One region of the Microbacterium jepli genome, then DNA from elsewhere that is predicted to be linked to it. Evidence: predicted binding sites of a transcription regulator. Region 1 holds the regulator's gene; the other holds the start of a gene.
The links. The regulator LexA, encoded in region 1, represses DNA repair genes until DNA is damaged. The targets are predictions, from matches to a motif close to TCGAACANNTGTTCGA.

Region 1 (14,813 bases):
AGGAGGCCTCGAGCGAGATCCTCGCCTCGGTGGCGGAGGCGCTCGACGTCCCCATCTCCACGATCATGCGCGAGGTCGGTGACCGCATCTCGGTGCTCGAAGGTCTGCAGACCTTCCCCGATGTGGTGCCCGACGACCTGGTGGCCTCGGTCGACGCCGAGCTCTCGCTGCGCTGAATCCCGCGTGCTCCCGATGACGGCATCATTCGTCGTGCGCGCGTATCGCTTCTGCGGAGTTGCTGATGCGCCGCAGTGAGTTCCTGCGCGCGGTCCACGACGAGTTTGGCGGGCGTGCGACGTCACTCCTCCACGACCTCGTGCTGAGCGCCGTCGGCGGTCGCACCGCCGCGCAGGCCCTCGACGCCGGGGTGCCGCCGCGCGACATCTGGCTCGCTCTGTGCGTCGACGTCGACGTTCCGCTCGAGCGCCGGCACGGCGTCGGGCGCCTGGAGCCGCGCGGGCACTGATCTCCGCATCCCCGCTCCGCCGGTGCGGCGTGTCGTCGAAGATGTGTTCGACGCGAGCGTAGGCTCCTGCACAGCTGGTGTCGAGCGCCCGTCCATCCACGATGGCGGGGGGTGCAGGTCCGGATGTCGGAGCCCCCTCCTAGCGTGAGGAATGTCGAACGACACCACATGCCTTGCCGCAGCATCCGCTTCAGCCGAAGCGGAGCGCGGCAGCCTACAGGCGACCGACCCCCGCAGAAGGAGCACGACATGCCATCACCCGCCGACCGCGAGAAGGCCCTCGACTCGGCCCTCGCCCAGATCGACCGGCAGTTCGGAAAGGGCTCGGTCATGCGGCTGGGCAGCGACGACCGTGCTCCCGTGGAGGTCATCCCCACCGGGTCCATCGCCCTCGACGTGGCTCTGGGCGTGGGTGGTCTGCCCCGGGGGCGCATCATCGAGATCTACGGCCCGGAGTCCTCGGGTAAGACCACGCTGACCCTGCACGCGATCGCGAACGTCCAGCGCGCCGGCGGCATCGCGGCGTTCATCGACGCCGAGCACGCGCTCGACCCCGACTACGCCCAGAAGCTCGGTGTCGACATCGACCAGCTCCTGGTGTCGCAGCCCGACACGGGTGAGCAGGCGCTCGAGATCGCCGACATGCTGGTGCGCTCCGGCGCGATCGACCTCGTCGTCATCGACTCGGTGGCCGCGCTGGTGCCGAAGGCCGAGATCGAGGGCGAGATGGGCGACACCCACGTCGGTCTCCAGGCTCGCCTCATGTCGCAGGCGCTGCGCAAGCTGACCGGTGGTCTCAACCAGACAAACACCACGATGATCTTCATCAACCAGCTGCGCGAGAAGATCGGCGTGTTCTTCGGCTCGCCCGAGACCACCGCCGGTGGCAAGGCGCTCAAGTTCTACGCGTCGGTCCGACTCGACATCCGTCGCATCGAGACGCTGAAGGACGGCACGGAGGCGGTCGGAAACCGCACCCGCGTCAAGGTGGTCAAGAACAAGATGGCCCCGCCCTTCAAGCAGGCCGAGTTCGACATCCTGTACGGCGTGGGCATCTCCCGCGAGGGCAGCCTCATCGACTTCGGCGTCGAGCACATGATCGTGAAGAAGTCGGGCGCCTGGTACACGTACGAGGGCGAGCAGCTCGGCCAGGGCAAGGAGAACGCGCGCAACTTCCTGCTCAAGAACCCCGACATCGCGGCGGAGATCGAGACGAAGATCAAGACCAAGCTCGGCGTGGGTGTGCCCAAGGGCACAGCTGAGGTCGCCGACGAGCTGGCCGCCCGCCGCCCGGCCTGATGGTCCATTTCGTCGACAGCGGCGACGAGTCCGCCGACGAGCTCGCACCCGTCATCCCGCTGTTCGGCGGCCCCGCGTCCTCAGCGGGCCGTCGGACGCGGGAGGGCGACGGCGCGGGCGGCAGCGGGTTCTCCCGCGGCTTCGCTTCCCGAGAGGGTGCGCAGTCCGCTGACGGGGGTCCCTCTCGGCCGGAGCGACGGGGTCGTGCCGCAGAGCCGGATGAGTCGCCGCGCGACCTCGCGGAGAAGGCCCTGCTGCGCAAGCTGCGCACGCGGTCGCTGTCGATCCGCGAGGCGCGTACCGCGCTGACCGGGTTCGACCTGGCCCGCGAAGACGCGGACGACATCATCGAGCACCTGGAGCGGCTGGGCTACCTCGACGACGCTCAGCTGGCAGAGCAGCTCATCCACGCGGGGTCCGACCGGAAGGGACAGGGCCGCACCGCGATCGCGCAGACGCTGAGCAAGCGCGGTGTCGCGCGGGAGGTCGCCGACGCGGCGCTGTCGGCTCTGCCCGACGACGATGCCGAGCGCGCTCTCGAGTTCGCGCGGTCGAAGGCGGGGTCGATGCGGTCGCTCGACCGCGACACCGCCCTGCGGCGGCTGACGGGGCAGCTCGCGCGCCGCGGCTACGGGGGATCGATGGCCATGACGGCCGCGCGCACCGCTCTCGACGAGACCGGCGTCGGCGGCTCGAACGTCCGCTTCCGCTGAGGTGCAGGGCGCGGGCTTCTTCAGGGAGCCCCGCCCGGCGCATCGGCGAGCGGCGTCCCGTCCGGCGCCGGATCGTAGAATGGCCGACATCATGACCTCCCCGCTCAGCACTCCGACGCTCATCGCGCCTTCGGTCGCCGCACGATCCGACGACGGCCGGGTCCGCACCTACGAGGTGAGGACCTTCGGCTGTCAGATGAACGTCCACGACTCCGAGCGGCTCTCCGGATCCCTCGAGAGCGCGGGCTACGTGCGCGCCGAGGCCGGTGCCGAGGCCGATGTCGTCGTGATCAACACGTGCGCCGTCCGCGACAACGCCGCAGGCAAGCTCTACGGCACGCTCGGCCACCTCAAGTCCGTCAAGGACAAGCGCGACGGCATGCAGATCGCCGTCGGCGGATGCCTCGCCCAGATGGACAAGGACGTCGTGCAGCAGAAGGCGCCCTGGGTCGACGTCGTCTTCGGCACGCACAACATGGGGTCGCTCCCGAGCCTGCTCGAGCGCGCCCGGCACAACGGGGAGGCGGAGCTGGAGATCCTCGAGGCGCTCGAGATCTTCCCGTCCACTCTGCCGACCCGCCGCGACGCCGTCCACAGCGGCTGGGTGTCGATCTCCGTCGGCTGCAACAACACCTGCACGTTCTGCATCGTGCCGAGCCTCCGGGGCAAGGAGAAGGACCGCCGTCCCGGCGACATCCTCAACGAGATCCGCCTGCTCGTGGACGACGGGGCGATCGAGGTCACGCTGCTCGGGCAGAACGTCAACTCCTACGGCGTCGAGTTCGGCGATCGCCAGGCGTTCGGCAAGCTCCTGCGCGCAGCGGGGGAGATCGAGGGACTGGAGCGCATCCGCTTCACCAGCCCGCACCCGGCCGCGTTCACCGATGACGTCATCGACGCCATGGCCGAGACGCGCGCCGTCATGCCGCAGCTGCACATGCCGCTCCAGTCGGGCAGCGACCGCATCCTGAAGGCCATGCGCCGGTCCTACCGGAGCGAGCGGTTCCTCGGCATCCTCGACCGCGTCCGCGCGCGGATGCCGCACGCCGCGATCTCGACGGACATCATCGTCGGCTTCCCCGGAGAGACCGAGGAGGACTTCCAGGACACGCTGCGCGTCGTCGAGCAGGCGCGATTCGCGACGGCCTTCACCTTCCAGTACTCCGTCCGCGAGGGCACTCCTGCCGCCACCATGGCCGAGCAGGTGCCGAAGGAGATCGTGCAGGAGCGCTACAACCGTCTGATCGCTCTGCAGGAGCGGATCAGCCTCGAGGAGAACCAGGCCCAGGTGGGTAGGGAGCTCGAGGTGCTGGTCTCCACCGGGGAGGGGAAGAAGGATGCCGCGACCCGGCGTCTGACCGGACGCGCCCAGGACAACAGGCTCGTGCACTTCGGGGTGCCCGACGGCTCCGCCGTGCCCCGTCCGGGAGACGTCGTGACCGTCGCGGCCACGCACGGCGCGCCGTTCCACCTGCTCGCGGACGCCGTTCCCGGAGCGCCGCTGCGCGTGCGGCGCACCCGCGCCGGCGACGCGTGGGACCGCTCGCAGGCCGAGTCGTGCGCCGTGCCCGCGCCGGGCGACGCGTCAGCTCCGCGCGCCGTCTCGCTGGGGCTGCCGACGCTCCGCGTCGGCGGGTGAGCGCACCCGACGCATCGCCCGAGGAGGCCGGCAGTCGCCTCTGGGCCGTCGTCGGCGCCACCGGCACGGGGAAGACCGGTGCCTCGCTCGAGCTGGCGGAGGCGCTCGCCCGGCGGGGGCGTCCTGCCGAGATCGTCAACGCCGACGCCATGCAGCTGTACCGCGGCATGGACATCGGCACGGCCAAGCTGCCACCGGCCGAACGCCGCGGCATCCCGCACCATCTCTGGGATGTGCTCTCGGTGCGCGAGGATGCGGCCGTCGCCCGATACCAGCAGGAGGCGCGCGACGTCATCTCCGCCATCCACGGCCGCGGTGCCGACGCCATCCTGGTGGGCGGCTCCGGCCTCTACGTCTCGAGCGTCCTGTTCGACTTCGCCTTCCCGCCGCGCGACGCCGCCGTCCGTGCCGAGCTCGAGGCGGAGCTCGAGCAGGTCGGTCCCGGAGAGCTGTTCGCGCGGCTGCGCACACTCGATCCGGTCACCGCGGAGAAGGTGGACCCGCGCAACGGACGCCGGGTCGTGCGGGCGCTGGAGATCCTGGCCCTGGGAGAGAGCACGCACGGAGCCGCGCTGCCCGAGGAGCCGGTGCCGTGGCATCCGCGCACCCGCATCGTGGGTCTCGAGGTCGCGCGTGCCGAGCTGATACCGCGCCTCGACGCGCGCGTGGAGGAGATGTGGGCCGCAGGACTTCTAGACGAGGTGGAGGCCCTGCGCGCGGACGGGCTGGAGGAGGGCGTGACAGCTCGTCGCGCCATCGGCTACGCGCAGGCCCTGGAGCAGCTGTCGGGCGCCCTCACGCGCGCCGAGGCGATCGCGCAGACCCAGGCGCTGACCCGTCGATACGCCCGCCGACAGGTGTCGTGGTTCCGCCGTTATCGCGACGCGCGCTGGATCGAGGGCGGGCGCCCCGGCGCCGGGGACCGGATACTGGAGTCATGACACACATCCGCGCGTTCGCCGTCCGCGACACCGAGTCCGTCATCGACCTGTGGCAGGAGACCGGCCTCACCCGGTCCTGGAACAACCCCCACCTCGACATCCGGCGCAAGCTGAGCGTGCAGCCCGAGCTGTTCCTCGTCGCCGAGGACGGCGGCGACATCGTCGGGTCGGTGATGGCCGGCTACGACGGCCACCGCGGCTGGATCTACTACCTCGCCTCCTCGCCGCAGCGCCGCGGCGAGGGCATCGCACGGGACCTGCTGGCCCACGTCGAGGAGCTGCTGCTGGAGATGGGCTGCCCCAAGGTGCAGCTCATGGTGCGACCCGGCAACGAGGACGTGCTGGGTCTTTACGACAAGCTCGGCTACGAGCGGTTCTCCACGACCACGACGGGCAAGCGGCTGATCGCCGACTGAGGCCCCGGCGCACGTCGGTCCCGCCACGGTCCCGTGCGACGGCGCCCGTAGACTGAGGGCATGCCTCAGACGATCGCCTTCACGAAGGGGCAGGGGACCGGCAACGACTTCATCCTGCTGCCCGATCCCGACGGCGATCTCGACCTGTCCGACGCGCAGGTGGCCGCGCTCTGCGACCGCCGCTTCGGCATCGGCGCCGACGGCATCCTCCGCGTCGTGCGGACCCCGTCGATCCTCGAGGGACACCAGGCAGCGTCCGAGGGTGCGGAATGGTTCATGGACTACCGTAACGCCGACGGCTCCGCGGCGGAGATGTGCGGCAACGGCATCCGCGTCTACGTGCGCTACCTCCTCGAGACCGGCCTCGCCGAGCTGCCCGCCGACGGGTCGCTCCTGATCGGCACGCGCGCGGGCGTCAAGCGCGTGTCGCGCCCCGAGGAGCACCTCGAGGTCGATCTCGGGGAGTGGCGTACGGAGGAGGACGAGGTGCTCGTCCGGGCGAAGGGTCTTCCCGTCGCCCGCCCGGGACTGAGCGTCGACGTCGGCAATCCCCACGTGGTCGTCGCTCTCTCGGGTCCTGAGGAGCTCGACAGTCTCGACCTCGCCGTCCAGCCCCTCCTCGATCCGGCCCCCCGTGACGGCGCCAACATCGAGTTCGTGGTGCCGAGCGATCCGCTGGTGCACCACGGCGTGGGCTCCATCCGCCTGCGCGTGTTCGAGCGCGGTGTCGGCGAGACCCTCAGCTGCGGAACAGGCGTCGCGGCGGCCGCCCTCGCCGTGCGCCACTGGGCCGGCGCCGCCGCGCCCGACCGCTGGACGGTGGACGTGCCGGGTGGCACGCTCAGCGTGCGCATGGTCGACGGACGCGTGCTCCTGTCGGGACCGGCATCCCTCGTCTTCAGCGGACAGGTCGCGCTGGCCTGACCATGTGGCGGTCGCCCCTGCGAGGACGGCCGGGGTCAGCCGGCGTCGGAGCCCGCGTCGGTGACGCCGTGTCTGCGCACCTTGAGCACCCGGAAGCCGCGAGCGGTCGACGCGCGCTGCACCGTGTAGCCGTCGGGGAAGGATGCTTCGAGCCACCGCTGCAGCGAGTCCGAGCCCAGGTTGCGCTGAACGACGAGCCAGGCGTCGCTGCGCTCGTCCAGGCGCGGGATCCAGCGCTCGAGAAGGGAGTGCAGCTCGTTCTTGCCGATTCGGATCGGCGGGTTCGAGCGGATGGTGCGGAACGAGACACCGTCGGGAACATCCGCCGGCAGTACGGCGTTGACATTACTGAGGCCCAGTTCGTCGCAGTTGCGCCGCACGAGGTCCAAGGCGCGTTCGTTCACGTCCACCGCCCAGACGGTGGCGCGAGGGGACTGGAGCGCCAGCGACAGGGCGATCGGGCCCCAACCGCACCCCAGATCCAGCAGATGACCCCCCGGCGGTGGCGGAGGGGTGCTGGACAGCAGCACCTCGGTGCCGGAGTCCACGTGGTCGGGACTGAAGATCCCGCCCGCCGTCGTCACCTCGAACGGCCGACCGGCCAGGGTGACGCGAATGCGTCGGAGCTTCTCGGGTCCCGCAGGCGTCGCAGTGAAGTAATGGTCGCTCGCCATCCAGCGAGCGTAGCGGAGAGGCCCCCCAGCGGGGGAGGCTAGAGTCTGACGACGTCGCGATGACGTCCTGAAAGGAACCCATGACAGACACCACGACACCAGTGAACACCGACGAGACGATGGTGGACCCGGTGGATCGTGTGCTGTCGCGCGCCGAGGGACGCTCCGGCATCCGCGTCTTCGGAGCCGCGCAGGCGCTGCAGGACGAGGCGACCACCGTCGGAGCGGATTCGGACGGCGACCAGTGGGATCGCGAGGACCGCGCGGCGCTGCGTCGCGTCGTCGGACTGTCCACCGAGCTCGAGGACGTCACCGAGGTCGAGTACCGGCAGCTCCGTCTCGAGAACGTCATCCTCGTCGGCGTGCACCCGCAGGGCGAGCAGACCGACGCCGAGAACTCGCTGCGCGAGCTGGCCGCCCTCGCGGAGACGGCGGGTGCCGTCGTGCTGGACGCCGTGCTGCAGCGGCGGCCGCACCCCGACCCGGCGACGTACCTGGGGCGAGGCAAGGCGGCGGAGCTCCACGATCTCGTGCGCGCGCTCGGCGCCGACACTGTCATCGCCGACACGGAGCTCGCCCCCAGCCAGCGCCGCGCGCTGGAGGACGTCGTCAAGGTGAAGGTAATCGACCGCACCACGGTCATCCTCGACATCTTCAGCCAGCACGCCAAGAGCCGTGAGGGCAAGGCGCAGGTGGAGCTCGCGCAACTCGAGTACCTGCTTCCCCGCCTCCGCGGCTGGGGTGACTCGATGAGCCGACAGGCCGGTGGCCAGGTCGGTGCGGGCGGCGCGGGCATGGGCTCGCGCGGACCGGGTGAGACCAAGATCGAACTCGATCGCCGCCGCATCCGCACCCGCATGGCGCAGCTGCGCCGTCAGATCCGCGACTTCGCCCCGGCTCGCGACGCCAAGCGCGCCGAGCGCAAGCGCAACACGATCCCCTCCGTCGCCATCGCGGGCTACACGAATGCCGGCAAGTCGAGCCTGCTGAACCGGCTGACGAGCGCCGGCGTCCTCGTCGAGAACGCACTGTTCGCGACCCTGGATGCCACGGTCCGGCGCTCCACCGCGTCCGACGGTCGCGTCTACACGCTGACCGACACGGTCGGCTTCGTGAGGAACCTCCCGCACCAGCTCGTGGAGGCGTTCCGCTCGACCCTCGAAGAGGTCGCCGACGCGGACGTCATCCTGCACGTGGTCGATGCCGCGCACCCCGACCCGGCTGCGCAGCTGCAGACGGTCCGCGATGTGATGGGCGACGTCGGGGCGCGCGATGTGCCGGAGCTCGTCGTCTTCAACAAGGCCGACCTGGTCGACGAGGGCACCCGGATGGTGCTGCGCGGACTGGAGCCGCGCGCACTGTTCGCCTCCTCGCGATCGGGCGAGGGCATCGACGACCTGCGGGCCGCCATCGAGAAGGCGCTGCCGCTTCCCGCGGTGGAGGTGCGCGCGATGGTGCCCTACGACCGGGGCGATCTCGTCGCGGCCGCGCATCAGTCGGGCCACATCCTCTCGCAGGAGCACGAGGAGGCGGGCACGGCGCTGCACGCCTACGTCTCGGAGCGGCTGGCCGCCGATCTGGAGCCCTTCCGGGTCTGAGGCCCGAGCGCGGGGCGCGGCGGGACGTTCCGTCTCGCTGCGCCCGCTCAGCAGTCGCGGACTGCGTCCGCTCAGCGGTCGCGGACTGCGTCCGCTCAGCGGTCGCGGAGCTCGCCCTCCAGAGGGAGGACGGGCGCGCCGGCGGGCGAGAAGTCCAGCACCTGGCCGAGGAAGCTCAGCTCGGCCTCGAGCGACGCGACGATGGTCTCCGCCCGGCGGAAGCCGTGCGACTCGCCCTCGAACGCCAGGTAGGCGTGGGCGACGCCGCGCGCGGCCAGGGCGTCGCGCACCGCCTCGGACTGCGCCGGCGGCACGACCGGATCCTCCGTGCCCTGCTCGATGAGCATGGGCGTCGTGAAGCGGTCGAGGTGCGTGAGCGGCGACCGCTCGACGTAGACCGCCTCGGCTTCGGGATAGGGGCCGACGAGACCGTCGAGGTAGCGCGCCTCGAAGTCGTGCGTGTCGGCGGCGAGGGCGCGCAGATCGGCGACCCCGTAGCGGCTGATGCCTGCGGCGAAGACGTCGCCCGCGGTCAGTGCGCAGAGCACCGTCCACCCGCCCGCCGACCCGCCCCGGATCGCCAGGCGATCGGCGTCGGCCACCCCGGCCGCTGCGATGCCGGCGGCGGCGGCGATCATGTCGTCGCGGTCGACCACGCCCCACTGCCCCCGCAGACGCTCGCGGTAGGCGCGCCCGTAGCCGGTCGACCCGCCGTAGTTGACGTCCAGCACGCCGATGCCGCGGCTCGTGAAGAACGCCACGTCCATCGCGGCGCCGCCGGAGGCGTGCGCCGTGGGTCCGCCGTGGGCCAGGAGCAGATACGGCGGCAGCTCGCCGTCCGGCGCGGCGGCGTCGGGATTCGTCGGGGGGTAGGCGAAGGCGTGCACCGGGCCGTGGGCTCCGTCGAAGGTCAGCTCCTGCGCGACGGGCAGCCACGCGGCATCCGGTGACTCGTCCACCGTGCCGCGCACGAGCCGCGGCACAGGTGCGGCATCGTCGAGATCCACCTCCCAGAGGCCGCCGAGGGTGCTCGACCCGGAGCCGCTGAACAGCACGCGGGTGCCGCGGACGTCGCCCAGGAGAAGGCGCGAGGAGGCGTCGGCGGGGAGTCCGCGGAGGTCGTCTCCGTCGATGACGACCAGGACATCGGCACCGTCCGTGCGGACGGCCAGCACGCGCCCGTCCGCGAGCGGCGCGAACCAGCGCGCGCCGAGGTTCCACAGCGGACCGCCGGTGTCGGCGTCCGCCGGCGCGACCGCGACGGACCGCCCGTCGAGGTCGGTGCGGTCGAGGTTCCACCGCCCCGTGCGGTCCGAGGAGTGGAGGATCTCGCGATCGGAGACCCACTCCGGCTGCAGCACGGAAACGCCCGGTCCTCCCGCCAGGGTCCGCCACGATTCGACGGAGCCGAGCGCATCGAGGTCGCCGACACGTAGCTCCGAGGCATCCCACGGCATGTCGGGGTGGTCCCAGGCGATCCAGGCGAGGCGCCGCCCGTCCGGCGACACCCGCGGCGCCGCGAGAAAGTCGCTGCCCGCGACGACGGACGTGAGACGGGCCGGGTCCGTCCCGCCGGAGCCGTCGAGCGGGATCGCGACGATGTCGCGTCGCGGGACGGGAGCACCGGCGTGCACCTCGCGCACGGCGAGCAGGCGTCCGGCCGCGAGCACCAGGTCGGCGTACCGGGCGCGGGGATCCTCGGGCGTGAGGGGGACGGGTTCGACCCCGACCCCGCCCCGCCACACCCGCTGATCGCCCCCGTGCACGAAGAACAGCGACCCCGTGGCATCCGTCGTCCATGCCGCGCCGCCGTACTCGTGGACGCGACTGCGCACATCCCATGGGGCGGGCAGCACGGTCTCGGGCTCGTCGCCGCGCGCCGCGGCATCAGCCGTCAGGCGACGGACGGCCGACCGGCCGTTCTCGGCGGGGAGACGCTCGAGCCACCAGATGTCGTCGCCCACGTAGCGGCCCGCGTCGACCGGGCGGGAGCCGGCGGCCACGTCACGGGCGGAGAGCGGCGACGGCCAGGATCCGTAGGGGAGTGTCTGAGTCACCCGTCCACCGTACGCGGCGGCGCGGGCGCGGCCCGCGGGCCGGCCCGGCGGCTTCTCAGATGGCGCGGAGGACCGCCACGACCTTGCCGAGCACGGTGGCCTCGTCGCCGAGGATGGGCTCGAAGGCGGAGTTGCGCGGGAGCAGCCAGGTGTGTCCGTCGCGGCGGCGGAAGGTCTTGACCGTGGCCTCCTCGTCGAGCATCGCGGCGACGATGTCGCCGTTGTCCGCATCGGGCTGGGAGCGGACGACGACCCAGTCGCCGTCGCAGATGGCCGCGTCGATCATCGACTCGCCCGAGACCTTCAGCATGAACAGGTCGCCCTTGCCGACGAGCTGGCGCGGCAGCGGGAAGATCTCCTCGACCTGCTGCTCGGCGGTGATCGGGATGCCCGCGGCGATGCGGCCGACGAGCGGCACGAGCGCGGCGTCCCCGACGGCGGGCGCGGTGTCGGCCGGGTTCTCGGTGGAGGCGCCGGGCAGGTCGATGAGGACCTCCATCGCGCGCGTCTTCCCGGGGTCGCGGCGCAGATAGCCGCTCAGCTCGAGTTGATTGAGCTGGTGGGTGACGCTGGACAGCGACTTGAGCCCCACGGCGTCGCCGATCTCGCGCATGCTCGGCGGGTAGCCGTGACGGGCGATCGAGCGCTGGATGACCTCGAGGATGGCGAGCTGCTTGTCGCTGAGGCTTTTGCGACGGCGGGTCTGGGGCTTGTCGCGCGCTCCGTCGGCCTGTGCCGGCTCGGTCATCTTCGTCTCCTGTCTGAGGCCCTCCTCCGCATCGGTCTTCGAATGTCGGAGGTTGGTGATGGGGTACTCGTATCGAAACCGTATCCGTAGACCAGGGCCGCGACGCTGAACGCGTCCGCGTGTCGTGTTCGAAAGATGCGCGGACATCGATGCGCTTGACACCCTACAAGATCGAAGATAACTTCGGAAAAGAGATTCGCATCCGGCACTCCCGGCCGAGTGCCGGATGCGAACCTCTCCCCGTCCAAGGAGGAGCCATGACCACCATCGCTGCGACGCCCATCCCCTCGACCGCCACGACGCGCCTGCGCCTCACCGTGCGCGGCCGCCGGGTCCTGGCTGCAGCGGCGGCCTTCCCCGCCGCCGTCGCCCTGGCCATCGCGGTCGTGGGCGGCTCCGCCGCCATCGCCACCCCTGACGCGGGGATGCCGGCGGGCTCGTTCCAGACGGTCACGGTCGGCGCCGGCGAGTCGCTGTGGTCGATCGCCCAGGAGATCGCGCCGTCGGCCGACCCGCGTGACGTCGTGTCGGCGATCGAGCGGCTCAACGCCCTCGAGAGCGGAACGCTGACGGCCGGCCAGAAGCTGTCGGTTCCCGCCGAGTACGCCCGCGGGGAGTGAGGGCAGGCCCACGGCTCTACGATGGGACGGGTGACCGTTCGTCTCGATGACCTTCCCCTCCGCGATGATCTCCGCGGAATGACGCCCTACGGCGCACCCCAGGCTCCGCTCTCGGTGGCCCTGAACGTCAACGAGAACACCCACCCGGTGCCGCAGGATGTCGCCGACGACATCCTGGACGCGATCGCCCTCGCTCTGCGTGAGGTCAACCGCTACCCCGACCGCGAGTTCAGCGCTCTGCGGGAGGGATTCGCCGACTATCTCGGGCATGGTCTCGAGCGCGATCAGATCTGGGCGGGCAACGGCTCCAACGAGGTGCTCCAGCACATCCTCCAGGCGTTCGGCGGCCCCGGCCGCACCGCCTTCGGCTTCGCGCCCACCTACTCCATGTACCCGCTGCTCACGCGCGGCACCGGCGCCGAGTGGATCGCGGGCACCCGCGGACACGACTTCGTCGTGACGGCCGACGACGCCGCCCGTCAGGTCGCCGACGCGCGGCCCGACGTGGTGTTCCTGTGCGCGCCGAACAACCCCACGGGCACGCCGATGGGACTCGACGTCATCGAATCGGTCTACGACGCGACCGACGGCATCGTGATCGTCGACGAGGCCTATCAGGAGTTCGCGCCCCGCGACGAGCGCTCGGCGGTCACGCTCCTGCCCGACCGGGAGCGGCTCGTGGTCTCCCGCACGATGAGCAAGGCCTTCGCCTTCGCGGGTGCCCGCGTCGGCTATCTCGCGGCGGACCCCGCCTTCATCGACGCGCTCCGTCTGGTCCGTCTGCCGTATCACCTGAGCGCCCTCACGCAGGCGGCCGCCACGGCGGCCCTCCGTCACGCCCCGGTGATGCTGTCGATGGTCGACGAGATCGTCGCGCAGCGCGAGCGGATCTCCGCGACGGTCGCGGCCCTGGGCTACCAGCCCTACGAGTCCTGGGCGAACTTCGTGCTGTTCGGGGGAGTGGACGACCCGGCCGCCACCTGGCGCGCGCTCTACGACCGCGGCATCCTGATCCGCGACATCGGCATCCCGAACCACCTCCGCGTGACGGCCGGCACCGAGGAGGAGACCACCGCGTTCCTCGACGCCCTCGCCTCGGTAGGATCGGCCTCATGACCCGTCCCGACGCGCACCGGACGGCGTCGCTGCGTCGTGCCACCAGCGAATCCACCGTCGAGCTGAGCCTCGACCTCGACGGCACCGGCGTCGCGCGCATCGACACCACGGTTCCGTTCTTCGACCACCTGCTGACAGCCTTCGCGAAGCACTCGCTGACCGACCTGACGGTGCGGGCCTCCGGTGACACGCAGATCGACGCCCACCACACGGTGGAGGACGTCGCGATCGTCCTCGGCGACGCCCTCCGCGAGGCGCTGGGAGACAAGTCCGGCATCTCGCGCTACGGCGACGCCCTCGTGCCGCTGGATGAGGCGCTCGCGCAGGCCGTCGTCGATCTCAGCGGGCGGCCGTACCTCGTCCACGACGGCGAGCCCGCCGGCTACGAGTTCCACCTGATCGGCGGACACTTCACCGGTTCGCTCGTGCGGCACACGTTCGAGGCCATCGCGTTCCACTCGGCCATGACCCTGCACGTGCGCGTGCTCTCGGGCCGCGACCCCCACCACATCGCCGAAGCCGAGTACAAGGCGTTCGCCCGCGCGTTCCGGCAGGCCAAGGCCCTCGATCCGCTGGTCTCGGGCATACCGAGCACCAAGGGCGCCCTGTGACCCGCAGGCCGCTCGTCGCGGTCCTGGACTATGGATCCGGCAACGTGCATTCGGCCGTCAAGGCGCTCGACGCGGCGGGAGCCGATGCGCGCCTCACGAGCGACCGCGGTCTCGTGATGGACGCCGACGGGCTCCTCGTGCCCGGAGTCGGCGCCTTCGAAGCGGTCATGACGGCTCTGCGGGCGAGTCGCGGCGACGAGCTCATCGATCGGCGGCTCGCCGGAGGGCGCCCGGTGCTCGGCATCTGCGTCGGCATGCAGGTGATGTTCGAACGCGGCGTGGAGCGGGGCACGGACACCGAGGGCCTCGGCGAGTGGCCAGGGACCGTCGACCGCCTCGACGCGCCCGTCCTGCCGCACATGGGCTGGAACACGGTGTCGGCGGGGGAGGGATCGAGCCTCTTCCGGGGACTGGAGGACGAGCGGTTCTACTTCGTGCACTCCTACGGCGCACGTGAGTGGGACCTCGATGTGCAACCGCCGTTCCCGGCTCCGGTGCTGACGTGGGCCACCCACGGCACGCCGTTCCTGGCCGCCGTCGAGAACGGTCCGCTCGCCGCGACGCAGTTCCACCCCGAGAAGTCCGGTGCCGCCGGCATCCGTCTGCTGTCCAATTGGATCGACGGTCTCGGCGCGGCTACGCTCTGACCTCGTGTCCTCACGCCGGGGCGCCCCGTCCGGCGTCTCCCCGAGCAACGAATGAGCCATGAACGATTTCGCCTCCACGCCCGAGCTGATCCTCCTCCCGGCCGTCGACGTCGCCGAGGGGAAGGCGGTCCGTCTCACCCAGGGTGAGGCCGGCAGCGAGACGAGCTACGGCGACCCGGTCGACGCCGCCCTCGAGTGGGCGCGCCAGGGGGCGCAGTGGATCCACCTCGTCGACCTCGACGCGGCCTTCGGGCGCGGGAACAACGCGGGCGTGCTGCGCAAGGTGATCAAGCAGGTGCGCGGCGTGCACGTCGAGCTGTCGGGCGGCATCCGCGACGACGAGT
Region 2 (14,813 bases), 690 kb from region 1:
GTCGCGCTGGCCGGAACCACCGACCCGGTGATCGGCCCGGCAGACGTCACGATCAAGGACGGCACTCTGACCGTCGTCTACGCGTGGGGCAGCGCCACCGACGGCAACCTCGCCCTCGCCGTGCAGGAGATCCCGACGGCTCACTCGAACCCGGGTGGCGTGCCCTCCGGCACCGCAGGCTACGCCGCGCAGCGCGACGCGCAGAACCAGGCTCTCTGGCTGACGGGCTCCGCGCTCGTCCTGGCGGCCGGTGCCGCCACGACGGTGCTGGTGCGCCGCCGCCGCGTCGAGTCCTGATCGTGCGGTCGCGGGCCACGTCCCCCAGCGTGGCCCGCGACCCGCGTCGTCCACAGAGTTCGGCCGCGGATCGCTCGCTCAGGTGATCCGCGGCCGGCATTCCTCCCGAGGTATCCGGTGAAACGCTTCCTTCCCCTCGCCCTTGTCGTCCTGCTCCTCGCGGGCTGCTCGACGCCGGCGCCGCCGGCCGCCCAGGCGCCCGTGGAGACAGCCGCCCCGACCCCGACGGCCACGCCGACCACACGGCCCACGGCGACGGTGGACGTGCCGCGGACGGCCGCCACGGCGGCCCCGGTCGCAGCATCCGATCCGCCCGCCGAAGTGGTCATCGAAGCGCTGGGAATCGATGTGCCGATCGTCCCCGTCGGCGTCGACGGCACGGGATTCATGGAGATCCCCGACGACCCTGCGATCGGCGGCTGGTACCGTTTCGGCCCCGAGCCCAGCACCGGTTCCGGCAACACGGTCATCGCGGCCCACATCGACTCGCCCGACTACCCGATCGGCCCCTTCGCGTCGCTGCGGGACGCTCCCGAAGGCGCCGAGGTGCGCGTGACGTCCGCCGCGGGCGTCGAGTCGCGTTGGGCGGTGCAGACGGTGACGTACTACGCCAAGACCGACCTCGACACCGACATGCTCTTCGCGCGCACCGGCCCCGCCTCGCTGGTGCTGGTGACCTGCGGGGGAGAGTTCGACGCGTCCACCGGTCACTACCGCGATAACGTCGTCCTGGTAGCGACGCCGATGTCGTGAGCGGAGACGAGCCCATGGATGACGCAGCGGAGTCCGCCCTCGACGCGCGGTTCCGCGCTGGGGACGAGCGGGCGCTGGCGGAGATCTACCGGCGCTGGTCGCCGGTCGTGTACACCTTCGCGATGCGGTCGCTCGGAGATCGCAGCGATGCCGAGGACGCGACGCAGAAGACCTTCGTGTCGGCGTGGACATCGCGCTCGTCCTTCGACCCCTCGAAGGCCAAGCTGTCAACGTGGCTGATCGCGATCGCGAAAAGGCGCATCGCCGACACGCACGAGGCGCGCGCCCGCATCCGTGCCCTGCACGAGGAGCTGCAGCGCACGGCCCTGGTCGACGAGGTCCAAGGACCGGAGATCGACCTCGGCGAGACGATACTGGTCGCGGGGGAGCTCGAGCGTCTGGAGCCCGACGCGCAGCGCGTCATGCGCCTGGCGTTCTTCGACGATCTCACCCACCAGGAGATCTCCGACCGCCTGGAGATGCCGCTCGGAACGGTGAAGAGCCATATCCGCCGAAGTCTGCTTCGACTGAAGACACGTCTGGAGGTGAACCATGTCGCATCCTGAATCCGAGATCCTCGCCCTGATGGCGATGGGCGAGTCCGTCGCGTCGCCCGAGGAGCGCGCGCACATCGAGGACTGCCCGGGCTGCCGGGAGGAGCTCTCGCGTCTGCGCCACGCCGTGGACGTGGGACGCGCGACCATCGACGTGGGCGAGCTCGACACGCCGGCACCGATCGTCTGGACGCGCATCGCCGACGAGCTCCAGCTGAGCGACGAGGTGCGAACGGATGCTGCGGCCGCCGCGTCGGCGACGACCGAGGCCCCGGCGCGGCCCGAGCCTGGCCCGGCCCCGGTAGCCGACACCGCGACGCGACGATCGCGCCGGGGCGGCGGACGGCGCCCGGTGTTCCGCGCGCAGTGGATCCTGGCCGCCGCCGTCGTCCTCGTTCTGGGCGTCGGCGCGGGCACGTGGGCCGTGGTGCGTCAGCTCGCGCCGACGCCGGTCGCCCAGGCCGCGCTGGATGCGTTCCCCGATCACCCCGGCGCCAGCGGCACCGCGGTCGTCGACCGCGACAGCGACGGCGCCGACACGGTCACCGTCACGCTGAACGCCCCGAACGATCCGAACGGCTATCGCGAGGTGTGGCTCATCACCGCGGACGCGACCGCACTGGTCAGCCTCGGAGTGCTCGACGGCGACGAGGGGACCTTCACCATCCCGTCCGGCGTCGATCTCAACCGCTACGTGCTCGTGGACATCTCCGACGAGCCGGTGGACGGCGATCCCACGCACTCCGGCGACTCCATCGTGAGAGGCCAGCTCAGCTTCGGCTGACGGCGGTCGGCCTCCGGCAGACGGCGGTCGGCGCGCGGCTGACGGCGGTCGGCGCGGACGGCTCGGGTCGGGCCGTCCGCGCCGACCGCGTCGGCGACCGCGCCGTCGTGCGGGCACCGACGATTCCGCTGCGGCCGACGTCACGGTGAGGCGATCATCATCGTGAACGCATAGGTTCGATATATCGGCTCGCATCCGGCGGCGCCCCCATTGAGGAGACACCACCCCATGGACCTGTTCGCGCTCATCGGCATCGGCGTCGCCGCCGCTGTCGTCCTGCTGATCCTCCTGATCGGCTTCATCCTGTTCCGCGCCTGGTATCAGGTGCCGAAGGCCGACGAGGCCATCGTCATCGTCGGTAAGAAGGCCCGCGACAGCACCGAGGGCGAAGCCAACAAGATGACCGTCATCAGCGGTCGCGGCGCGTTCGTGAACAAGCTCACGCAGCGCTCCGACAAGGTGTCGCTCCGCTCACGTCAGATCAAGTTCGAGCCGACCGCGCAGACGATCAACGGTGTCACGATCGACCTGACGGGTGTCGCGCTCGTCAAGATCGGCTCGACGCCCGATCAGGTGCGCCGTGCGGCGGAGCGCTTCGCCTCCCAGGACGAGGCGATCGTCATCTTCACCACCGAGCAGCTGGAGGGCGCCCTGCGCGGCGTCGTCGCCAAGCTCACGGTGGAGCAGGTCATGCAGGACCGCCAGAAGCTCAGCGACGAGATCGCCGAGGGCATCTCGGGCGATCTCCTCGCGCAGGGTCTCGTGCTCGACTCCTTTGCGATCCAGGGGATCACCGACAAGAACAACTACATCTCCGCGCTCGGCGCCAAGGAGGTCCAGCGAGTCAAGCGCGAGGCGGACGTGGCCGAGATCGACGCGCTCCGCGAGGTCAAGAAGCGCCAGCTCGCCGCCGACGAGGCCAACCTCATCGAGCAGACCGCGCTCGACAAGAACAGCGCCGCGGCCAAGTCCGAGGTGGGTCGCGCGAACGCGCAGGCCGAGCAGGCCGAGAACCTCGCCCGTGCCGAGGCCGAGCAGGGCGTCCTGCTGCAGGAGGCCAACAACACGCAGGCGCGACTGGACGCGGAGGTGAAGAAGGTCGCCGACGCCGACAGGTACCGCGATCAGATCGCCGCGGACGCCGACAAATATCGTCAGCAGTCGGCCACCGACGCCGAGACCTACAAGCGTCAGAAGAGCGCCGAGGCCGACCGCAAGGTCGCCCAGGAGCGCGCCGATGCCGACGCCTACGCGGTGAACGCCCAGGCCAAGGCGCGGGAGGCGTCGGCCTCGGCCGAGGCCGCCGCGGTGCGGGTGCAGGCGGAGGCCGAGGCCACCGCCGTCCGGCTGAAGGCGGAAGCCGAAGCCGAGTCGGTGCGCCTGCGCGGAAACGCAGCGGCCGAGGCCATCGCCGCCGAGGCGGAGGCCCTCCGCGCCAACCAGGACGCGATCCTCGCCCGCGAGGTCATCGGCCAGCTGCCGCAGCTCATGGCGGAGTTCGCCAAGGGCTACGAGAAGGTCGGCAGCATCACGCTCGTCGGCGGCGACACCGCCGGTACGCACCTGGCTCGCGAGCAGTCATCCAGCCTCACCGCCACGTTCGAGAGCGTGCGTGCGGCGACCGGGCTCGACCTCGGCTCGATCATCCAGGGCCAGGCGCTCGGCCGCGGGATCGCGGAGGGAGCCGGGTCGTCCCCGGCTTCGAGCACGACCTCGGGTCCGTCGAGTGAGGGCGCACCCGCGGCATCCGCTCAGTAGGCCTGCTGGATGGCCGCCGCGACGGCTCCCACGTCGTCGTTGGCGGCCAGCACGCCCTGGATCCCGTCGACGAACCCCTGGTTCACGATGATCACGAACGCCAGCCGGCGGCCGGACTTCGCCTCCATCACTCCGCCGAGCGCCTTCGTGTTGAGCCGCGTCCTGCCGTTCATGAGGTCGCCGCCGACGAGCGTGCCCGTCTTCGCGAAGACCTTGCCGGCGGCGGGGGAGTCCTTCTGCACGCTCTCCAGCGACCCGTCCACGCCGAGGACGGGCATGGTGCTCTTCCACTGGTCGGCGTCGGGACGGGCGGCCATGATGCGCTGGAGCTCGACGCCGTTCGCGGCCGTGATGTAGTTGCCGGCGAGGCCGGAGCCGTCGACGAGCGAGGCGCCGTCCGTGTCGAGTCCCGCATCCGCCCACAGCCGGCCCGCGACGCCGAGCCCGTCCTCACAGTCCTTCTTGCCGCTGTCCACGGCCAGGAGGCAGATGAGCGTCTGCGCGCCGCGGTTGTAGCTGATCTTCATGACGTACGTCGCCTCCTCCGAGAGCGGCAGAGACACCAGTCGCGCGACGTCCGGAAGGGCGTCGACCGCCGCGGTTTCGGGCAGCGTGGAGGAGTCGTTGACCGCGAGCGGATCGGCCGCGACCGAGACGCCGGCGCGGCCGAGCGCCTCGATGAAGGCGGTGCGCGCGAACGTCGACGGGTCTTTCAGCAGGAACGTCTTGAGCTGCGGCGCCGACCCGGCCGCGACGGAACCGCTCACGACGATCTGCCCCGGGGCCGCGGCGACGGGGTCTTCGACCTTCGCGTCGGCGCCGGCGGCGACGGTCGTGACCTGGTTGACGATCTCCCACGGCGCGACGGCGGGCGTCAGCTCCACTGTGGCGGGTGCTCCGGCCTCTCCCGGCGTGATGAGCACGTCGAGGATGTTCTGGTTGACGATGATCGGCGTAATGGGCTCGCCGGCGAGCTGACCCTGGAAGAGCCGATCGTCGACGGTGACGCCTCCCGTCACCGAGGTGATGCCCGACGCCCGCACCTGCGCGGCGAGATCGTTCAGACCGGTCAGCGGATCCTCGGGCGTGAGGGTCGCTCCGGGAACCGGGTTCGCGTCGTTGTGGTCGAAATTCGCGAAGTCGACGGTGCCGTCCGCCTTCGTGCGGCCGCCCATCGTCAGGTCGCCCTTGCCGACGAGCACGAGATCGCCGTCGAGCACGCCCCCGGTGACCTCGCCGGTGCGCTTCACCGGCGTGGTGACGGTGTGATCCGGACCCCATCGCAGCCACGCGGCGCCCACGCTGTAGCTCTTCGTGAAGGACGCGGGTTCAGCCATGACGTCGCCGGCGAGGTCGACGAGCGCGGTGCCCGTCTCGAGATCGGAGACCGCGATATGCCAGGCGGCGTTGGCGTACTCCGGCTTGGCCATCACCTGCACCGCTGCGTCGGGCAGGTCACCCGTCGCGGGCGCACCGCTCTGCACGCCGGTGTCGGCGGTGCCACCGAAGCACGACGTCATGAGTGCTGCGGAGACCACGAGAGCGAGGCCGGCGGCGGCTCGAGGCAGCGGTCGTGCGCCGGTGCCTGCGGGCGAGGCGACGGACGTGGAAGACGGATGCGGGGCCATGATCACTCCTCGGGAGCGCCGCCGTGCACGGTCGACGGCGCGATGGGAATCACTCTGCTGGATGCCGCGGGGGAGACGCCAGGGATCCAGGTCGCGTGTGGCCTGTGCGGGTAGGTGCGCGGGTGTGGTGGCGCTCGGGTGCGGGCGCGGCGGAATGAATGTCGGAGGTATGTTCTAAAGTCAGGACATGGCAGACGACGGGCATGGCGGGTTCCAGGAGGACAACCTCCTCGAACCCGTCGTGCGCCCGGACTGGCCGGACTGCTCTTCGTCTGAGTTCGAACCGCCGATCCCCGACGCGCTCGACCTCGTCGTGGAGACGGCGTCCCTGCTGTCGATCGTGACCGCGCAGCAGTTCGTGCGCATCGACGCGATGCGCCGTGAGGCGCTGGCGGAGGCGGCGCGCAACGGCTTGACGCTCACCGATGTCGCCGAGCGGGCGGTGCGGCTGGAACTCGCTGCCGCCCTTGCGGTGACGGAGTCAGCGGCGGGCGCGATGATCGCGCGCGCCGACGCGCTCGTCAATCGCTACCCGGCAGCGCTCGACTCCCTCGCCGGTGCGCGGATCACTCCCGGACACGCGGCGGCGCTCGTCGACGCGCTCGACACCGTCGAATCCGAGCTGCTCGACGACCTCGTCCCTCGCGCTGTCACTCTCGCCGAGTCGCAGGCGGTCGGCACCTTCCGCCGGCACCTCCGAGCGCTCGTCGAGGCGGTGCGTTCGGCGGACATCGCCGACCGGTTCGAGCAGGCGGTCGCGCAGCGGTGCGTCCGGGTGCTGCCGCTGGCCGACGGCATGGCCGAACTGCTGCTCCGGATGCCGGCGGTCGAGGCGCGCGCCATCATGGCCCGCGCCACGGCGACGGCCAGGGTGCTGGCAAAGAGCGAGGCGGAAAGCCGCACCCTCGAACAGCTGCGTCTGGACGTCCTGAGCGATCTCCTCATCGACGGCGACACCGCGTTGCTTCCGCCGGAGGCGCGAGGGATCAGGCCGACCGTCGCCGTGACGGTGCCGGCGCTCTCGCTCCTGACCGGCGAGCACCACGAGAGCCCGGCGAGCGTCGAGGGCATCGGCCCGATCCCTCTCGACCGGGCGCGAGAGCTGTGCGGGGGAGCGCGGGACTGGATGCGCGTGCTGACACACCCCGAGACGGGTGTCGTGCTGTCCGTGGGACGCGAACTGTACTCACCGCCGGCGTCTCTACGACGACTGGTGAAGTGGCGGGCAGAGACGTGCATGGCGCCGGGATGCAGCATCCCCGCCTCCCGCTGCGAGATCGACCACACCGTCGCGTGGGAGCACGGCGGGGTCACTTCGCTCGATAATCTCGCACCGCTCTGCAAGGGCCATCACTCGCTGAAGCATCACAGCCGATGGTGCGTCGAGCAGATCGAGGGGAGTGGCGGAGCGCTGGTGTGGACGTCCCCGGCCGGCCGCCGTTATCGCGTCGACCCGGAGCGGCGCGTCCCGGCGTTCCGAGTTGTGGACGACGGATCACCACCGCCGTTCTGACGTCGTGCGGAGTGAGCGGAGTCGGAGGATCGGCTGAGGTGGTTTCACGCGGCGGTGATTTCGCGACAGCGCACAGAGGTGGGCGGGCGCGGAATTCCTCGGAGCCGCGATCCGTTGTATGCTGATGTGTTCGGAGATACTTCTCCGAGTGACAACTCCACAGGGTGACGGTGGCTCCTTCGCACGAAGGCTCACGGGGATGATCGGTTTCGACATCACCTGCGAATCTGCGAGAAGCGGGCCGAGGATGCAGGGTTATCTCGTTAACGATCTCTGCAAAACAATAAGTGCCAATGCTAAGCGCACTGAGTTCGCCCTCGCTGCATAAGCGAGCCTGAACTCCGTCGGACCGTAGGTGTTCCCGCTACGGATTCCGGCGTCATCTAGGGGACTTGCTGTGTGACGGCGTCTGGACGTCACGCGGGACTCTTCCCAGACTGGGCTTGTCGACTTGGATGCCTGTGGCAAATGTCGGAGCCGAGCAGAACGCTTTCACAGGCTGCGCCCGGAGAAAACGCAGAGACCCAGTGATGGACGGGGGTTCGATTCCCCCCATCTCCACCAACCACTGTCACCAGGAGGGGGCCCGAGAGCCGCGCGAACGTGCGGATCTCGGGCCCTTTCTCATCTCATCGGGCGGTGCCGGTGCCGGTGTCCGGCGAGTCGACGTGACCTGCCCGTCACGGGGAGTCGGTGGGTGGAGCACCCTGGGGGAGCACCAGGGTCCGGTCGACGACCCGGCGGGCGACGTCACCGAGCTTGGTCTGATGGGATCGGGCGTACGTGCGCAGGATGGTGAACGCGCGGGACATGTCGACGCCCTGCTGCGCGGCGATGACCCCTTCGGCCTGCTCGACGACGACCCTGCTGTCCAGAGCCTGCTGCAGCTGCTGGGTGACGTTCTTGTGCTCTTCTATCGTGCGCTGCTGAAGAACGCCGATCGTGGCCACGTCGGTGAGGGCCTGCGCGATGGCGATGTCATCGCTGTCGAGGTCGCCTTCGGCGTAGCTGAAGAGGTTCATCGCACCGATCGTCTGACCGCGGAGCCGCATCGGAAAGGCATGCATGGAGCGGAAGCCCTGGGCCATGGCCGCGCGTTCGAAGACGGGCCATCGATCGTGCACGTCGGCGATCTTGTCGACCGAGACAGGCTTGCCGGTGCGGTACGCCTCGACGCAGGGGCCCATGCCTATCTGTCCGGCCGCACGGTCGACGACGTCGCGAGGGACGTCGTCAACAGGCGTATCGTGATCGACCCGGAATGAGAAGACGGTGCGGCCTGGACTCCACTGCCGGTTCGTCTTCCCCATGACTAAGGTCGTGAGCACGAGTGCAGGAAGGTGATGCGCGTGGACGCCGTGGACACGAGAGACGTCGACCAGGCAGGGGAGATCCTCGTGCGCACCTTCCCCGGCCTGCAGATCGCCGGAGATCGTGACGGACGGCCGTTCCGTTTCCGCTACTCCCGCGAGGACCTCGGGCCGCTGACGCGTACCCGGATGCGGGTGCAGGGACTCATCCGCACTTCGGGTCTCTACCCCGATCACGTTGCGGCGGGGCGACGGCACAGCGGCCGGGTCGGCATCAGATACGACGACCATCGGCTGAACACGGGCGGGCCCTACCTTCGACCTGCCGGGTGGTCCATCGCCGAGTTCGACTCCTCCGACGTCGAGCTCATCATCGTCGACCGAGCCAGGTTCCGGCACGGCGCGTTGCGGCTACTGGAGGGGTCCGGTCAGAGGCTCAGGGAGCCGCGGCCCGACCAGGCATCCGCCAGGTCGGGCGAAGCCGGCCGAGTATGGGCGGCGACGGCCGACCTCGTCTCGTCATCGATCTCCGGCGGATCCACCCTGAACGATGAGCTGCTGGCCGAACTCGTCGTGTCGTCGCTCCTCACGTGCTTCGCCCTCACCGAGCCGATCGGCGTGAGTCCCGGCTCGGCCGTCGCGCCACGCGCCGTGAGACGGGCCGCGGAGTACATCCACGAGAACCTGTCGGAACCGCTCACCATCGCGCGGATAGCGGAAGCGGCCGGCGTACCACCCCGCACACTCCATGCTGGCTTCCGCCGGCACCTGCAGACCACACCGCTGCGTTATCTCCGCCTGGCGCGACTGCACGCGGTCCGTGATGAGCTCACGCAGACGCCATCCGGCGAGGTGACCCTGGCCGACGTCTGCCGGCGCTGGGGGTTCGCGCACCCGTCGCGTTTCGCTGCGGCCTACCGGCACGAGTTCGGCCAGAACCCGTCTCAGACGCAGCGCTCCGCGAGCTGACGCGTCCGCCTTCGGAGAGGCAATTCGCGGGCGCTCAACCTGCGTGATGGATATGCAATACCTATTGCTCCCGCAAAATTGAACGCGGCATTCCACCTATTCCGATTTCCGTTCCGAAGTATTCGCGTACATATACTTCGAAGACCGGATCTCGCATGCGCGCCATCGCACTCCCGGGCCAGACGCATGCGCACAGCATGTCGTCGGTCCGCATCTCCGCACCGCTCCTGGCGGAACCCGATTCCGACGGCATGCTCGTCCTCCGCGCAGCGGCCGGCGACGCCCGCGCGTTCGACGACATCGTGCGCCGGCACACAGCGCTGCTCCGCGCCACGGCATCGCGCATCCTCCGCAGTTCCAGCGACGTGGACGACGCGGTGCAGGACACCTTCATCGCGGCCTGGCGACACCTGGACACGCTGACAGACGGCAGCACGATCGCGGGCTGGCTCCTCACGACCGTCCGTCGGCAGTGCTACAGCCAACTCCGGTCCGCGGCGCAGCGCCACCGCTCGGACTTCGACGGCGACGTCGCCGTCGAAGTCCGAGCACGGCCCCGCTTCCGTGTGCGCGCGCTCCGCACTGGCCATCGAGGCACGCGCGGTACTGGACCGGATGCCGGAGCTGCAGCGTCGCTGCTGGGAGCTGCGCCAGCTGCACGAGGCCAGCTACCGTGACATCGCCGTCGAGCTGGGGATCTCGACCAGCGTGGTGCGCGGACAGCTCGCCCGTGCGCGGTCGCTCATGGAGACAACGTTGTCGCACTGGCGCTGAAGACGGACGGAGGACGACGAGAACTCGCTGCCGTGCTGTCTGCGGCGTCCGCCCGCAGCTGACCCCCTCAGCCGGCGACCGAACGGATGAGGTCGTGCTCGTCCTGGTACTGCGCCCAGCGCACGTCGCTGCCGGTGAAGAGGAACGAGTTCACCCAGTCGGCATCGGACGTTGTCGGATCCGCGGGGACGGATAGATACTCCACCCCATCCACGTCGACCCGCTCCCAGCCCTGGTCGAGGAGAGCCTGTTCGGCGGCCTCTCTGTCCTCCGGCGCCATGGGCGCCCAGGCCACGTCGATCACGTTGTCGGTGGATACGTCGGGTCCCGAGGGTGTGGTCGGCGTCGGGGTGGGCGTCGACGACACCGTGGGCGTGGTCGTCCGCGTAGGCGACGGCGCGGACGCGGTCGGGGTCGGCTCTGACGCCGCGGGCTGCTCCGCGACGCAGCCGACGGCTGCCGCCCCGACCGCGAGCAGGACAGCGAGAGCAGGAAGAGCTCGATGGGTGCGCATGAGGTTCACGATGGGTGCTCGGGCGTGATCGGCCGGCCACCGCCGAGCGGCGTCCGTGTACGGGATCGTCCCGCTGTCCCTATCCTGCTCACAAGGGGGATGCCGATGATCACCGATGTACTGACGGTCGTACTCGCGCTGCTGTCCGCTCTGCTCGTCGGATTCGTCGCCCGGCGCACGTTGGCGACGCCTGTCGGCTGGCCGCGGAGCATCATCGTGGGGCTGCTCGTGTTCTTCACAGGACCCGCCTTCGCGAACTGGGTGGTCGACGAGGCCGCGATCCTCCCGCCCAGCGGCGAGACCGACGACGCGCGGATCGCCTTCGTCGCGATCGGCCTGGTCATCATCGCGCTCGCCTGGATCTTCGCGCTGGGCGTCGCGATCCTCGTGGGGCTCGAGGCGATCTTCCCGACGCGGCCGCTGTCGAATCCGATCACGTTCATCCGCGCTGCCAGTCGCCGCGCGAAACGGTCACGTCGCTACCTGCAGATCGTGGGGATCGCCTCGCGTCACGGCATCGGCTGGATGTTCTCCGGCACCAATCGCGCGGCACATGAACTCACCACGAGCCAGCAGCGCGCGCAGGCGCTCGTGCAGGCGATAAACGCGTCGGGCGTGAGCTTCGTCAAGCTGGGGCAGGTGCTCTCCACCCGGCGCGACATGATCCCCGAGCCCTACATCAGCGCCCTCGGATCACTGCAGTCCAGCGCGACGACCCTGGAATGGGCGGAGATCCGCGAGGTGATCCGCACCGAGGTGCCCGGCGACGTCGACGCCGTGTTCGCCTCGATCGACGAGGTGCCGCTGGCCGCAGCATCCGTCGCGCAGGTCCACACGGCTACGCTCGTCGACGGCACTCCCGTCGTGGTGAAGGTGCAGCGACCCACGGCCCGGGCGCAGGTGACCGCCGACGTCGACATCATCCTCCGGCTGGCCGAGCGGGCGGAGACGCGCACCCGCATCGGCCGCAACCTCCGGCTGCAGTCGGTCGCACGGGGATTCACGACGTCGCTGCTGGACGAGCTGGACTACCGCATCGAGGCCACGAACACGGAGATGATCCGCCGATCGCTCGAGAAGATCTCTGCAGGCGACGAGCCGATCGGCATCTCGGTGCCGCGGCTGTTCCCCGCGGCATCCAGTGCGCGCCTCCTCACGATGGAACTCGTGGACGGCGTCCCGCTCAGCCGCGCGGCCGACCGGCTCGACGCGCTGCCGACCGAGCGACGCACCGCACTGGCGGCCCGTCTCATGGCCGCGGTCGTGGAGCAGATGCTGGTGCACGGGGTCTTCCACGCCGACCTCCATCCCGGCAACGCCATCCTGCGCGAGGACGGCACCCTCGGACTCATCGACTTCGGAGCCGTCGGCATCCTCGAGCACAGCCAGCGCCAGCGGCTCACCGCGCTCCTGCTCGCGGCGGCGAGCGAGGACGACGTGGCCGCCACCGACGCGCTGCTGCTCATCGTCGACGCGCCATCCGATCTCGACGTCGGCGCCTTCCGCCATGACATCGGCGTGGTGCTCACCTCGGAGCAGTACCGGCCCTCGGGCAGCGGCTCGATCTTCACGCGCATGGTCGACGTCATCCGTGAGAACCGGATCGGACTGCCGGGCGACCTCGCCGCGGCGTTCCGCAGCCTCGCGACCCTCGAGGGATGCCTCAAAGTGATCGATCCGGGCTTCGACATGATGCGCCAGGCGCTCCTGCTCGTGCCGAAGCTGCTGCGCCGCGTGCAGTCGCTGCCACGCGCGGCGACGAGCGCGCAGGCGCGGGCCGCCGTGCTGGCGGAGATGGTCGGAACGCTGCCGCATCGGGCCGACGCGGTGCTGTCGGGCATCGAGAACGGCACCCTGGCGATCCGGGTCAAGTCGCTCGATGAGCCGGAGCGGGCGTTCCTGACGTCCACCACGTCACTGGTCGTCGGCACCATCGTCTCGATCGCCGCCGTGGTGGTCGCCGTCGTGCTGATCGTCAGTGACACCGGGCCGATGCTCGTCGGACAGGTCGGCATGTTCGACCTGCTGGGCGCCGTGATCGGCTTCTTCGGCTTCCTCGGGCTGCTGCGCGCGGTGCGTCAGACCTTCGTCGGCCCACGCCGCTGACGCCGTGGCAGTCGACGGGCGGCCGAGGCCCCTGACAGTCGTGCCCGGGCTCAGCGCGTCCAGAGCCGATCGATCGGCACGGCACGCCCCAGCACCCGCTCCGCGGCCCGGTGGCCGGAGCACAGCGCGGCGGTGACCGTTGCCGGATCGTCGGTCCAGGTGGCCTCGCCCGCGAGATGCAGCACGCCGTCCACCGGCTCGGCGAGGTCGTCGTGGTCGGCCGTGGTCGCTCCGAGCTTCATGTAGGCGTAGGACCCGCGCGCGAACGGATCGTCCTGCCAGCGCGTGACGACGGCCGACACCGGCTCGGCGATGCGATCTCCGTAGAGTCGTCTCAGCTGCGTCATGACGGATGCCACGATCTCGGCGTCGCTCCATGACCGGGTCTCGGCGGCCGCCGGGCCGGCGGCGAAGGTGAGCAGCGTCGGCTCGCCGTGCAGGCGCGTGAGGTCGTACCAGGAATGCCACCACACGCCGTCGGCGCCCTGCTGGCGGATGACGTAGACCTCGTCGTCCCAGAAGGCGTCCGCGAAGCGGAGGAAGACCTTCTCGAAGGCGTTCATCGCGAGTCGGCCCAGTGCGGCTGCGTGCCTCGGCGGCAGCGCCGGTTCGAACACGAGGTCGCCGGACTGCAGCACCCCGACGGGAACGGTCGCGATGACCTGCGCCGCCGCGAACGATCCGTGGTCCGTGACGACCGTGACGGCACCACCGGGGCTCGAGGCGTCGAGCCGCTGCACCCGCGTCACGACGTGCTCGAGACGCACGTCGAGCCCCGTCGCGAGACCGCGGGGGAGCGCGTCGTATCCGTCCGGGAACACCACTTCGTCGCCGTCGATCGAGTCGTCGTCGAGCCCGTGCGCGGCGAGGTCCTCGATCCAGGCGCCGTACTGCTCCTCCGCGCGGTGCTCGAGGTACTCGCGCACGCGCTGCGTCCGCTCGGGGTCCCACCCCTGCTCCGCGAGAGCCTCTTCGGTGACGTCGCGGTACGACGCGTCGGCGGCCGACCCCGCGATCGCCTCGACAAGGGCCTGGTCGACGGTGTGGATGTCCGCGACGTACGCGCGGGCCGCGGCATCCGTCAGTCGCTCTCCCGACGGACCGAAATGGGCGATGGGCCGACTGTCGGGCTGATAGCCGCCGACCGTGAACTCGACCATGCGCATGCCCAGAGCCGCGGCGGTCGCAGCGACGGGAGAGTCGGTGACGCCATGGATCCACGACGCGCCCAGGTCGGTCGCCGTGCCGCCGGTGCGGTCGGTGACGACGCGGCCGCCGACGCGGTCGCGCGCCTCGAGCACGACGACCCGCTGTCCGGCGTCGCTCAGGAGGGCGGCGGCGGCGAGACCCGCGACCCCCGCACCCACGACGACCGTGTCGAAGAGCTCCATCGATTCCCCCTGACGGCGCCGACTTGGCGCTTTTCCGACGCTACCGGCGCACGCACGGCGCCGCGACCGTCGCGGGCGGTCGCCCGGTACCACTGCAGGCAGAAGACGAGCACGACGGATGCTTCGACCCACCCGCCCGCGTAGTACATGAGCTCCGCTCCGGCGCGGGCGTCGTCGACAGCGACTCCGGTCGGCGGGTGGGCGTAGAGGTACTTGGCGAGTATCGAGTGCGAGGCCATCGACAGCGCCAGCACGACGGCGCGCAGCATCCACCGCGGGCCGTGGGGACGCGGGTCGATGCCGATCACGGCCGATGCGAACAGGAGCCCCGCGACGAGGAGGTGCGCCTGCACGAGCAGGTGGACGAGGGGATCGGACGGCATCAGCGAGACGAGGGGCGTGAAGTACAGCACCCAGAGTCCGCCGGCGCTGAACACAAGGGCCGTGAGCGGTGCGGAGACG

Region 2: the regulator LexA is predicted to act here: its motif matches at 5,936-5,951, upstream of ABC304_RS12020 (HNH endonuclease signature motif containing protein).

Annotation. Positions count from the first base shown of each region.
Region 1 covers NZ_JBDFLW010000005.1:2,342,131-2,356,943, reverse strand. Annotated here, with positions in the region: gene ABC304_RS15430 (helix-turn-helix domain-containing protein) at 1-176, shown strand, start outside; gene ABC304_RS15425 (DUF3046 domain-containing protein) at 242-466, shown strand; gene recA (recombinase RecA) at 716-1,765, shown strand; gene ABC304_RS15415 (regulatory protein RecX) at 1,765-2,478, shown strand; gene miaB (tRNA (N6-isopentenyl adenosine(37)-C2)-methylthiotransferase MiaB) at 2,570-4,117, shown strand; gene miaA (tRNA (adenosine(37)-N6)-dimethylallyltransferase MiaA) at 4,114-5,058, shown strand; gene ABC304_RS15400 (GNAT family acetyltransferase) at 5,055-5,474, shown strand; gene dapF (diaminopimelate epimerase) at 5,535-6,398, shown strand; gene ABC304_RS15390 (class I SAM-dependent methyltransferase) at 6,434-7,072, opposite strand; gene hflX (GTPase HflX) at 7,153-8,670, shown strand; gene ABC304_RS15380 (prolyl oligopeptidase family serine peptidase) at 8,766-10,727, opposite strand; gene lexA (transcriptional repressor LexA) at 10,783-11,475, opposite strand; gene ABC304_RS15370 (LysM peptidoglycan-binding domain-containing protein) at 11,733-12,095, shown strand; gene ABC304_RS15365 (histidinol-phosphate transaminase) at 12,117-13,211, shown strand; gene hisB (imidazoleglycerol-phosphate dehydratase HisB) at 13,208-13,822, shown strand; gene hisH (imidazole glycerol phosphate synthase subunit HisH) at 13,819-14,469, shown strand; gene priA (bifunctional 1-(5-phosphoribosyl)-5-((5-phosphoribosylamino)methylideneamino)imidazole-4-carboxamide isomerase/phosphoribosylanthranilate isomerase PriA) at 14,528-14,813, shown strand, end outside.
Region 2 covers NZ_JBDFLW010000005.1:1,647,729-1,662,541, forward strand. Annotated here, with positions in the region: gene ABC304_RS11990 (DUF4397 domain-containing protein) at 1-297, shown strand, start outside; gene ABC304_RS11995 (class F sortase) at 415-1,050, shown strand; gene ABC304_RS12000 (RNA polymerase sigma factor) at 1,065-1,616, shown strand; gene ABC304_RS12005 (anti-sigma factor) at 1,603-2,388, shown strand; gene ABC304_RS12010 (SPFH domain-containing protein) at 2,617-4,146, shown strand; gene dacB (D-alanyl-D-alanine carboxypeptidase/D-alanyl-D-alanine endopeptidase) at 4,140-5,774, opposite strand; gene ABC304_RS12020 (HNH endonuclease signature motif containing protein) at 5,962-7,287, shown strand; RNA gene ssrA (transfer-messenger RNA) at 7,483-7,851, shown strand; gene ABC304_RS12030 (GAF and ANTAR domain-containing protein) at 7,968-8,597, opposite strand; gene ABC304_RS12035 (helix-turn-helix transcriptional regulator) at 8,637-9,566, shown strand; gene ABC304_RS12040 (RNA polymerase sigma factor) at 9,722-10,243, shown strand; gene ABC304_RS12045 (sigma factor-like helix-turn-helix DNA-binding protein) at 10,182-10,340, shown strand; gene ABC304_RS12050 (hypothetical protein) at 10,408-10,854, opposite strand; gene ABC304_RS12055 (ABC1 kinase family protein) at 10,960-12,960, shown strand; gene ABC304_RS12060 (flavin monoamine oxidase family protein) at 13,011-14,351, opposite strand; gene ABC304_RS12065 (cytochrome c oxidase assembly protein) at 14,285-14,813, opposite strand, start outside.